3 regions of the Arthrobacter sp. BC5 genome follow, and region 2 is predicted to be linked to each of the others. Evidence: riboswitches for the same ligand, from Rfam matches in the RefSeq annotation. Region 2 holds a riboswitch; each other region holds the start of a gene.
The links. A riboswitch is a leader RNA that binds a small molecule or an ion and turns the genes downstream of it on or off. The one in region 2 is predicted to bind S-adenosylmethionine.
Positions count from the first base shown of each region.

Region 1: another riboswitch for S-adenosylmethionine. It lies ahead of AC1MFI_RS09860 (methylenetetrahydrofolate reductase); the one in region 2 lies ahead of AC1MFI_RS13245 (ABC transporter substrate-binding protein).
Region 3: another riboswitch for S-adenosylmethionine. It lies ahead of AC1MFI_RS07235 (ABC transporter substrate-binding protein); the one in region 2 lies ahead of AC1MFI_RS13245 (ABC transporter substrate-binding protein).

Region 1 covers NZ_CM155273.1:2,111,994-2,115,164, reverse strand. Annotated here, with positions in the region: gene metE (5-methyltetrahydropteroyltriglutamate--homocysteine S-methyltransferase) at 1-814, opposite strand, end outside; gene AC1MFI_RS09860 (methylenetetrahydrofolate reductase) at 867-1,778, opposite strand; SAM riboswitch class I at 1,790-1,896, opposite strand; gene AC1MFI_RS09855 (PIN domain-containing protein) at 2,004-2,447, opposite strand; gene AC1MFI_RS09850 (hypothetical protein) at 2,451-2,624, opposite strand; SAM riboswitch class IV at 2,653-2,781, opposite strand; gene AC1MFI_RS09845 (phosphotransferase family protein) at 2,846-3,171, opposite strand, start outside.
Region 2 covers NZ_CM155273.1:2,832,028-2,835,198, forward strand. Annotated here, with positions in the region: gene AC1MFI_RS13245 (ABC transporter substrate-binding protein) at 1-1,403, opposite strand, end outside; SAM riboswitch class IV at 1,544-1,671, opposite strand; gene AC1MFI_RS13250 (DUF1349 domain-containing protein) at 1,812-2,405, shown strand; gene AC1MFI_RS13255 (MFS transporter) at 2,737-3,171, shown strand, end outside.
Region 3 covers NZ_CM155273.1:1,561,109-1,564,279, reverse strand. Annotated here, with positions in the region: gene yjfF (galactofuranose ABC transporter, permease protein YjfF) at 1-23, shown strand, start outside; gene AC1MFI_RS07245 (aminodeoxychorismate lyase) at 232-1,110, shown strand; SAM riboswitch class IV at 1,219-1,336, shown strand; gene AC1MFI_RS07240 (hypothetical protein) at 1,370-1,501, opposite strand; gene AC1MFI_RS07235 (ABC transporter substrate-binding protein) at 1,500-2,414, shown strand; gene AC1MFI_RS07230 (amino acid ABC transporter permease) at 2,425-3,171, shown strand, end outside.

The DNA of each region.
Region 1 (3,171 bases), 720 kb from region 2:
ACTGGCCCGGTTCCGCCGGATCACCGCCGGTACCGTAACCCGAGGTCACCAGGAGAGCCGGCCGGTCCGCGGCACCTGCCAGCTGCCGGTACACCCGGTCCACGAGCCCGCCGGGTGCTGCCAGCTCGCCGCCGCGGTCGCCCACGAGGCCCGGCTCGTCCAGCTGCACCCATGCGGCGCCCGCTTCCGCCAGTGCCGCGAGGATCCCCGCGTAGGCCGCCACGGCGTCGTCGATCCGGGACAGCGGGTCGAACCCGGCGGGCGCTTCCTCCTCGGCCTTGGCCAGCAGCAGGTAGGTCACGGGACCCACCAGCACCGGGCGCAGCACGGCGCCGCGGTCCTTCTGCCGGCGGACGATGGACGTCAGGCGGTGCGCCACCGCGGCGAACGTGGTCCCCGGGCCGATCTCGGGCACCAGGTAGTGGTAGTTCGTGTCGAACCACTTGGTCAGCTCCAGCGGCGCACGGTCGCCGTCTCCCCGGGCCAGCGCGAAGTAGGCGGCGGTGTCCACGGAACCGTCCTCACCCGCCAGATCCGCGAAGCGGGACGGCAGCGCGCCCAGGGCGGCCGTGGCGTCGAGGACCTGGTCGTAGAGGGCGAAATCCGCGGGGATGGAGGAATCTGCCTCCTTCAGGCCCAGCTCGGCGAGCCGTGCAACGGTGCGGTCCTGCAACTGCTCGGCCGCACGATCCAGCCCTGCCTCGTCCAGGCGGCCTGCCCAGTAGGCTTCCAGGGCCTTCTTCAGCTCCCGGTCCGGCCCCATGCGCGGGTAGCCGAGGATCGTGGCGGCGGGGAAGGTGTCGGCGGTGCTCATACGGTGCTCCTTGGAGATTGGTGTCGGGTTCGGATCTGGAGGCCCCGGGCGTTCAGGCCGGGACGGCGCCGGCGCGGCGAGCCGCCGGGAGATCGAGCTCTTCGACGACGTCGACGGACGCGCGGAAGTCGTTGAAGGTGTACAGGTGGAGGCCAGGGGCTCCTGCCTCGAAGGCCGCACGGGCCAGCACGGCCGCTGCCCGCACGCCGATCCGCCGTCGTTCGGCCTCACTCGACGCCGTTTCCAGGCGGTGCAGCAGCCCGGCGTCGGGACGTACGCCGGTCATGAGGGCCAGCCGCTCGAGCCGCCGGACACTGACGGCGGGCATCACGCCGGGGATGATCGGGATGGTCACGCCGGCCGTCCGGGCTGTACGGACCAGGCGCACGTACTCGGCGGGGTCGAAGTACACCTGCGTGATCGCGAAGTCGGCGCCGGAGCGCTGCTTCGAGATCAGCACCTCGACATCGTGCAGGAACGACGGCGACTCGGGGTGCCTGGTCGGGTAGGCCGCGACCCCCACCGCGAGCCGGCCGCCGGCGAGTGCGGCGCCGTGCCTGGCCTCGACCCCACGGATCAGTTCCACCAGATCCCGGGCGAAGGGCAGCTCGCCGCGGAACGCCTCTCGATCCGCCGGCAGGTCACCGCGCAGTGCCAGGATCCCCCTGACCCCGAGCCCGACGAACTGCCGCACCAGCAGGTCCAGGCCCTCCCGCGTCTCCCCCACGCAGCAGAGGTGGGCCACCGCTCGGAGCCGGGTGCTGGTGACCAGGTGCCCGATGAGCTCGACGGACGCCCGTCGTCGTGCCGGTGCGCCGCTGTAGGTCACCGAGACGTAGTCGGGTCGGGTGGCTCCGAGTTCGTCGATGGTCCGCAGTACGGCGTCGCCGGCCTCCGGGGTGGCCGGCGGGTACAGCTCGTAGGAGAGCGACGGCGGTACCGCTCCGTCTCCGGGACATGCCATTCGAACTCCAGTCTCCATCGGTTCTGGCATTAGCACCGGTTCCGCTGCCCCCGAGGGAACAACTGATGGGTTGCTGCGGCGTCAACAAGCCAGATCTCTCGGCCGCTCTTGATGGTTGGTGGGATCACTCTAAGCAGGGCGACCTGCGGGGCGGCACACCTGACGCAACATGTCGGCGTGTGACCTTGTGCGACACGGCTTCCGTCACATAGCGCGATCGCGACGTCATGGAACGGGCCCGGGGGGATCCAGGGGCTGCTCTCCGGCCGTCCAGGGGTTGATCGCCGGGACCGCCAGCCTCCGGTACGGTTCGACGTTCCCCGACACGACCGAGAGTCCCCTGTGGCGGGCCGTCGCCGCGATCAGGGAATCGGCGAGGGCCACGTCGGAAAGGTCCGCAAGGGCCGCCCAGGCCACGGCGACGGCGGCGTCGACGGACAGGATGTGGGACCCGAACCGTTCCGCGAGTTCGTGCAGCCAGGCTTCCAGGTCCGGGAAGTGCTCGTTCCGGCGGCCCAGCGAGGACAGCTCGCCGATGGTCAGCGCGGAGACGAAGATCCGGAAGTGACGGCGCCGGTGGAGGAAGCCGGTGACGGCTGGATGAGGGCTCGGGCTACGCAGCTCCGCGATGACGTCGGTGTCCAGGAGGAGGCCGCTCGGTGGTGCCATTCCTCAGCCACCCGCCGGTCGGGGGCCCGTCCTCACCGTGGAGCCGCCCCTGGACGTCGGCGCGAGGAGGAAGGCGACGAACGCCTCTCGCGGAGCGGTGAGCACCTCGTAGTCCTCGATGCTGAGGGCCACCATCGGAATCTCTGCGGCGGATGCGCCGGCGGGGAAGGGAGTCATGGGCGGACGGCGCAGGGCCGCGTCCTTTCGCGAGCTCTTGCCCGCACCAGATGCCCGAGGAAGGGGCGAATGCGGACCGCTTCGTCATCCGAACCACCCTGTGAGCGCGGGGTTGGTATGCGGCCCAGTCGGAGCTTGGCGGCCGCAGTTCTTGAAGCTGTTGGAAGTATAACCAGGCAGGGCCCGGCATCATCAACGCCCCGGTCACGGTGCCGTACGCGTCAGGAGCGTCGGCGCCCGGCGAGGGCGCGTGCCTCGGCGAGGAACTGCTCGGCGACCGCCAGCCGCGACAGCGCCTCCACCTCCCCGCCGTCGCCCCCTGTACGGCTCCGTGCTCCCGCGATGAGCGTGAGGCTCACGGCCGCGGCCCGGCTCCGGAGCGCGGCCGGGTCCACCTGCTCGTCGAACGTCCGCAGGAAGCGCGGGAGGGCCTGCGGCACGTGGGCGTACCCGACGTGGAGTCCCGGGAGGACGGCGACGTGGCCGAGGAAGCAGGCGAGGTCATCGACGAGATGCCCCGGTCCGAGTGCATCGACATCCAGCAGTC
Region 2 (3,171 bases):
CCGGTGATCTCCGAGGAGTGGTATCGGATGAAGAGGACGTCGGTCGTGTTCGTGTGCCATACGCCCGCCAGCGCGTCGTAGTCGCCGGCGTAGCGCCGCTCGGAGAGCTGCGCCTGTGGGAGCTGGATGATCTGGAGGTCGAAGCCCGCCTTCCGGGCTTCGCCCTGCAGCTGGACCAGCAGGGGGCTCGGGGTCGAGCTCTCCACCGCCGGCACCTCGACCACGAGCCGCTGACCGTCCTTGGTGCGGAACCCCTCGCTGTCACGCGTGGACCAGCCGGCGTCGTCCAGCAGCTTGTTCGCCCGCTCGGGATCGTGGGTGAGCGTTCCTTCGGTCGACGGGTCGTAGTACTTGCTCTCCTTCGACAGGAAGCTGTCGATCGGGGTGTAGGTGTCGAAGCCGAGGCTGTCGGTGACGGCCTCCGTGTCGACGGACGCGGCGAATGCCTGGCGGACCGCCAGATCGTCGAAGGGCGCGCGGTTGAGATTGAAGCTCAGGACATACGGGCTGCCCGTACGCGGCAGGTTCTCGTAGGTGAAGTTCGGATCGGCCTGGACGGCGGCCGCGTTCTGCGGTGCGAGGTTCTCGGTGAGGTCGTACTGGCCCGAGACGAGCGACTGGTGCCGGATCACCGGCTCGCTGACGAGGGTGACCTCCACGCCGTCGAGGTGGGCCTCGCCGTCGCCCTCGAGCCACTCAGGCGCCCAGTCGTAGCCGGCGCGCTTGGTGTAGCTGATGCTCTGGCCGGGCTTGTAGTCCGCGACCGTGAACGGCCCCGTGCCGATCGGCTCCTGGCAGAGCGTCTCGGGGGCTTCGGTGATCGCCTTGCCCGAGTTCATGCCGAGCCACGACTGCGCCAGGGTGTAGAGGAACGGAGTGTAGGGATAGGCGAGGTGGGCTTCGAAGGTGTACTCGTCGATGACGGCGCCGTCCACGTACGGGGCGATGTACGCAGCCGCGAGGGGGGACTTCGTGGCCGGATCCCGCATGTGCTCCAGGTTCTGGCCCAGCACCTCGGCGTTCCAGGGCGAGCCGTCGCTGAAGGTCACTCCCTCCTTGAGGTGGAACGTGTAGGTCTTGCCGTCCTCCGAGATGTCCCAGGAGTCGGCGAGGTAGGGAGCGATCTCCCCGTTCTCGTCGAGCGTCACGATGTTGTCGTAGATCAGCCGGCCGAGGAACTGCTGCTGCGTGGCCGAGATCCCGTGGCCGTCGAGGCAGCCGGGTTCGGCCGAGATCGACACGTTCAGGATGCCGCCGTCCACCGGCTCGTCACCGGTCACCGAGGAGGAAGCGGCCGGACCGGCGCAGCCGCTGACAAGGGACACCAGGGCGACGGCCGATAACGCGGTGAGGTCGCGGAATCGGCGGTGATTTCGGGCAGGACGAATTACGGATGCATTCATGGAGAATTCCTTGGAAGGGGTCCGGCGCCGCGCACAGCAGAATTCACCGGAAAAGGGGACAGAGAACAACAGGATGCGCTGGACGCGCAGGCTCTGCTAGGGGAGGGGGAGGGTGCTACAGCTCACGGGGAGTGCCTTTCGGAGTGCTCTTGCCCGCGCCGGACCAGCACGAAGTGCCAAGGCGGAGGCCGCTTCGTCATCCGAACCACCCAGGAACATGGGGTTGGTGCACGGCCTAGTCGGAGCTTGGCGGCCGCATCTCTTGAAGCTGAATTCACTATAGGCAGGCAATCCGGCAGTCGCGCCAATAAGAAGTAATATGACCGGGTATTGCGAATTCTCCCCATCGGGCCGCCACAGTCCGGATCGCGGATGGGGGTCCACGCATCCAGCCCAGAAAGGCATTCGATGATCTCTCCCCGTGCGGCTTCGCCCTGGACCACCGGCTCGTGGCTCAACCCGCCGGCAGACGCCGCGGTGGACGGCGGTCGCCTGCTCGTGACGGCCGTGGAGGGGAGCGACGCCTGGCGGAGGACGTCGTACGGCTTCGTCCATGCCAGCGCTCACGCCCTGCTGGCACCCTTCCCTCAGGACACCGCTCTCGAGGTCTCGTTCCTGCTCGACTACCGGGAGCAGTTCGATCAGGCCGGCGTCTATCTGCACGGCAGTGCGGAGCACTGGATCAAGGCCGGAGTGGAGGTGTCCGACGGCGTCTCCCAGGTGGGTGCCGTGGTGACGGATCCCGTGTCCGACTGGTCGGTCGCCCCGGTGCCCGAGTGGGGTGGGCATGAGGTGACGGTACGCATGAGCAGGAGCGGCGACGCCGTCACGATCCGCGCTCGCAGGTCGGGGGAGGCATTCCGCCTCGTCCGCGTCGTGCCTCTCGAACCCGACCTGGAGGTCTCGGCGGGTCCCTATTGCTGCTCACCCACACGAGCGGGCCTGACGGTGACCTTCACCGGCTGGGCACAGGGGGAAGCCGACGCCGCGCTGCACAGGTAGGGAGCCACTGCCGCCGTACCGGGGGCCAGCCCAGCCCGTGGTAGAAGGACCGGCCGAGGTCCGGGTCCAGGGTGGCGACGGTGATGAAGTGCAGTTGCTGCTCCATGGCGCGAGCATAGTCGTCGTTCGCCGGGGGCGTCCGGTGTCATCCCTGGGCCTGGAGGGGCTGTCGGGGTGGCCCGTAGGCTAGGGCGGAGGGTATGAGCGGTTCTCCGCGCGCCCGCCGCCGCACGCCGGTGCCCTGTGTGCGCCCGGGCCGAGCGCGTCGGGACGCGGGGCGGGTGAGGCGGGCAGTCGCTCGGACGAACGAGGCAGGACGAGGTGGTTTTCCATGAAGCTCTCGGCGGGCGGCCGGATAGGCCTGGCCGGAGCGGCGGTGGTCGGGGTCGCCTTCGGGATGGCCCGCTACGCCTACGGTCTGACGCTGCCCGGCATCCGGCAGGACCTGGGGCTCTCCGAACTGGTGCTCGGCCTCATCGCCAGTGCGACGTTCGCAGGCTACCTGGCCGGTCTGCTGCTCGCCGGGCCGCTGGCTGCTCGCCGCGGTTCGCGCGCTCCGACAACTGTGGGTGGAGCATGCGGTGTCCTGGGAGCGGTGCTCGTGACACTTGCGCAGTCCCCATGGCTCCTCGCGGTCGGCGTCGTCCTGGCCGGCAGCGCGGGAGGCTGGGTCTGGGCGCCCTACTCCGACATCGTGACCCGTGCTGTGCCCCCGGGACGCCGGTCACGGACGCTGGCTGTCATCACGACCGGCACCAGCGGTGGA
Region 3 (3,171 bases), 1.3 Mb from region 2:
CCCGGAAGGCCAGGCTCACCTGACGGCTCAGGCGGAGCGGCCGGCCCTTCATCAGCACGGGGCCGGCGGGGCAACCGCCGCCGGGATCCCATAGGCCCGGCGTGCTGTCGGGGGCGCGATACCCCGGCAGCACGCCGATGATCACGCGCCGCAGGTCCTCCACCCGTCGGGCCGGACCTGCAGCCTCCGACCGCCCGGCCCGAGAAGAATGGCAACGGATACGCTGGTGCCATGACTGTTCTCGTGTTCCTCGACCCGGCCCACGACGACGGCAAGGTCGTCGACGCCTCGCAGCCGCAACTGATGGCCACCGACCTCGGTGCCACGCGCGGGGACGGCATCTTCGAATCGCTGCTGGCCGTCGGCGGAGCTCCCCGGAAGGAGCAGGCGCACCTCGCACGGCTCGCGTCGTCGGCCGCTGCCCTCGATCTGGTGGTGCCCGGGGCGGAGGCCTGGAGCCGCGCCATCCGCACCGGGCTGCGGGAGTTCGCGGCGGCCGAGCCGGACCACGGCAACGCCGTCGTGAAGCTGATCGCCACGCGTGGAGTGGAGGGCGCGGGACATGCGACGGCCTGGGTCCAGGTGGCGCCCGTTCCGGCGTCGACCCTCGCACAGCGCGACGCCGGCCTGAAGGTCCTGTTCCTCGAGCGTGGGTACGACAGCACCGTTGGACAACGCGCGCCCTGGCTGCTGATGGGCGCCAAGACCCTCTCCTACGCCGTCAACATGGCGGCCATCCGCCATGCGAAGGCGCACGGCGCGGACGACGTCATCTTCACATCCTCCGACGGCAAGGTCCTGGAAGGACCGACGTCCACCGTGCTCCTCGCCTACGATCGCGACGGGCAGAAGACGCTCCTCACACCGCAACTGGAGAGCGGCATCCTGGCGGGCACGTCCCAGAGCGCTCTCTTCGCAGCGGCGAAGGAGCAGGGGTGGGAGCTCGGCTACGGTCCGCTCGAACCGCACCACCTGCTCGACGCCGACGCCGTCTGGCTGATCTCGAGCATCCGGCTCCTCGCACCCGTCCTCTCGCTCGACGGCCAGGACCTGCGCACGTCGGCCGCGCTCACCGCCGAACTCACCGAGCTCGTGGACCGATTCGTGTAATCTCCGCCACAAAATGGCCGCATAAAGGCCCTCTACGGCGTCAAACGCCGATTTTCACCCGTTGCCGTTTTGACCGGGTGCTTCACCCTGCCCTAGCGTTTTTCCTGAAATCAAGAGTTCCAGCCCTCGGCCCTGGCCGGCTGGACAGCAACCCTCTCCCGTAGTGGGGTGCTCCAGGTGAAGATTCGGCCGCCGGGACCAGTCCCCCGGTTGGCAAGTACGGCGTCGTGCGGTGTCCCGGGATTGCTGGGTAGCCACATCACAACGCGCAGCCCAGAACAGCGAGCGTGTCACCCAGCAGCCAGCAGCCTCCTTCCGTGCCGTCGACCGGCACCTCCGAAAACCCCTCACCTGTGCGCCCGGAATCCGGGCCGGTATCGAAGGACATCATGACCATCTCCCGTAAGGTCCTCGCGGCATTCGCCGTACCCCTCCTCGCCCTGACCGTCTCCTGCGGCAGCTCCAGCAGCGAGCCCACCGAGACCACCGACGCCCTGGCCGGCAGCGACCAGCAGTCGCTGGACCAGTACACCACCGAGGACAGCACGCCGATCGACGAGATCGACACCTCGAAGCTCGGTCTCATCACGGAGGGCACGCTGCGTGTCGGCACCCTCTCGGACGCCCCTCCGAACATCTTCATCGAGAACGGCGTCTTCACGGGCTACGACAACGAGTTGCTGCGCGCCATCGGCGACGAGCTCGGCCTCGAGGTCGAGTTCGCCTCCACCGACTTCTCGGCGCTGCTGGCGCAGGTGCAGAACAAGCAGTTCGACGTCGGGTCCTCCTCGATCTCCACCACCGAGGCCCGCCGCGGGAACGTCGGCTTCACCAACGGCTACGACTTCGGCTACATGGCCGTCGTCGCCAAGAACGGCTCCACGGTCACGGGCTTCGACTCGCTGTCCGAGAGCACCCGCATCGGCGTGGTGCAGGGCACCGTGCAGGACGACTACGTCACCAACACCCTGGGCCTCGAGCCCGTGCGCTTCGCCGACTACAACACGGTGTACGCCAACGTGAAGAACGGCCAGGTGGACGCGTGGGTGGCGCCGTCCCAGCAGGCCACCGGCCAGGTTAAGGAGGGCGACGACACCGCGATCGCCGAGACCATCATCAACACGGAGAACTTCACCGCCTACGCCGTGAACAGCGAGAACCAGCCCCTGATCGACGCCCTGAACGCGGGCCTCGACGCCGTGGTCGAGGACGGCACGTGGTCCGAGCTCACCAAGGAGTGGTACCCGGACCGCGAGATGCCCACCGACTGGAAGCCCGGCAGCAAAGCCGTGGAAGTAAAGTAGCCGACCCTCCATGAATGCCCTTGAACAGCTCGCGCAGACCTTCTTCGACTGGGAGGCGATGGCCGCCGTCCTGCCGGAGCTCCTCGCGGTCGGCCTGCGGAACACCCTGATCCTCGCGATCGCGTCCGGAATCATCGGGACGGTCCTCGGCATGGTCCTCGCGATCATGGGGATCTCCCGCAACCGGCTGCTCCGCTGGGCGGCGCGCATCTACACGGACATCTTCCGTGGGGTGCCCGCCGTCGTGATCATCCTGCTCATCGGCATCGGACTCAGCCCGATCTACCGCGAGGCCACCGGCAGCACGAGCCCGTTCCCCATGGGGATCCTCGCGCTGTCGCTCATGGCGGCGGCCTACATCGGCGAGATCTTCCGCTCCGGCATCCAGAGCGTGGAGAAGGGACAGCTGGAGGCCTCGCGCGCCCTGGGCTTCAGCTACCGCTCGTCGATGCAGCTCGTGGTGGTCCCCCAGGGCGTGCGGCGCGTGCTGCCCGCCCTGGTGAACCAGTTCATCGCGCTGATCAAGGAATCCTCGCTCATCTACTTCCTCGGGCTGCTCACCAGCGAACGTGAACTGTTCCGGATCGGGAACGATGCGGCCAGCAACACGGGCAACCTCTCGCCGCTCATCGCCTCCGCCGTGCTGTACCTGTGCCTCACGATCCCGCTGACCCACCTGGTCAACTACATCGACAACAGGTTGCGGACGGGCAAGCGGGAGAAGCCGGAACCGGACGAACTGGCCGCGAAGATCGGC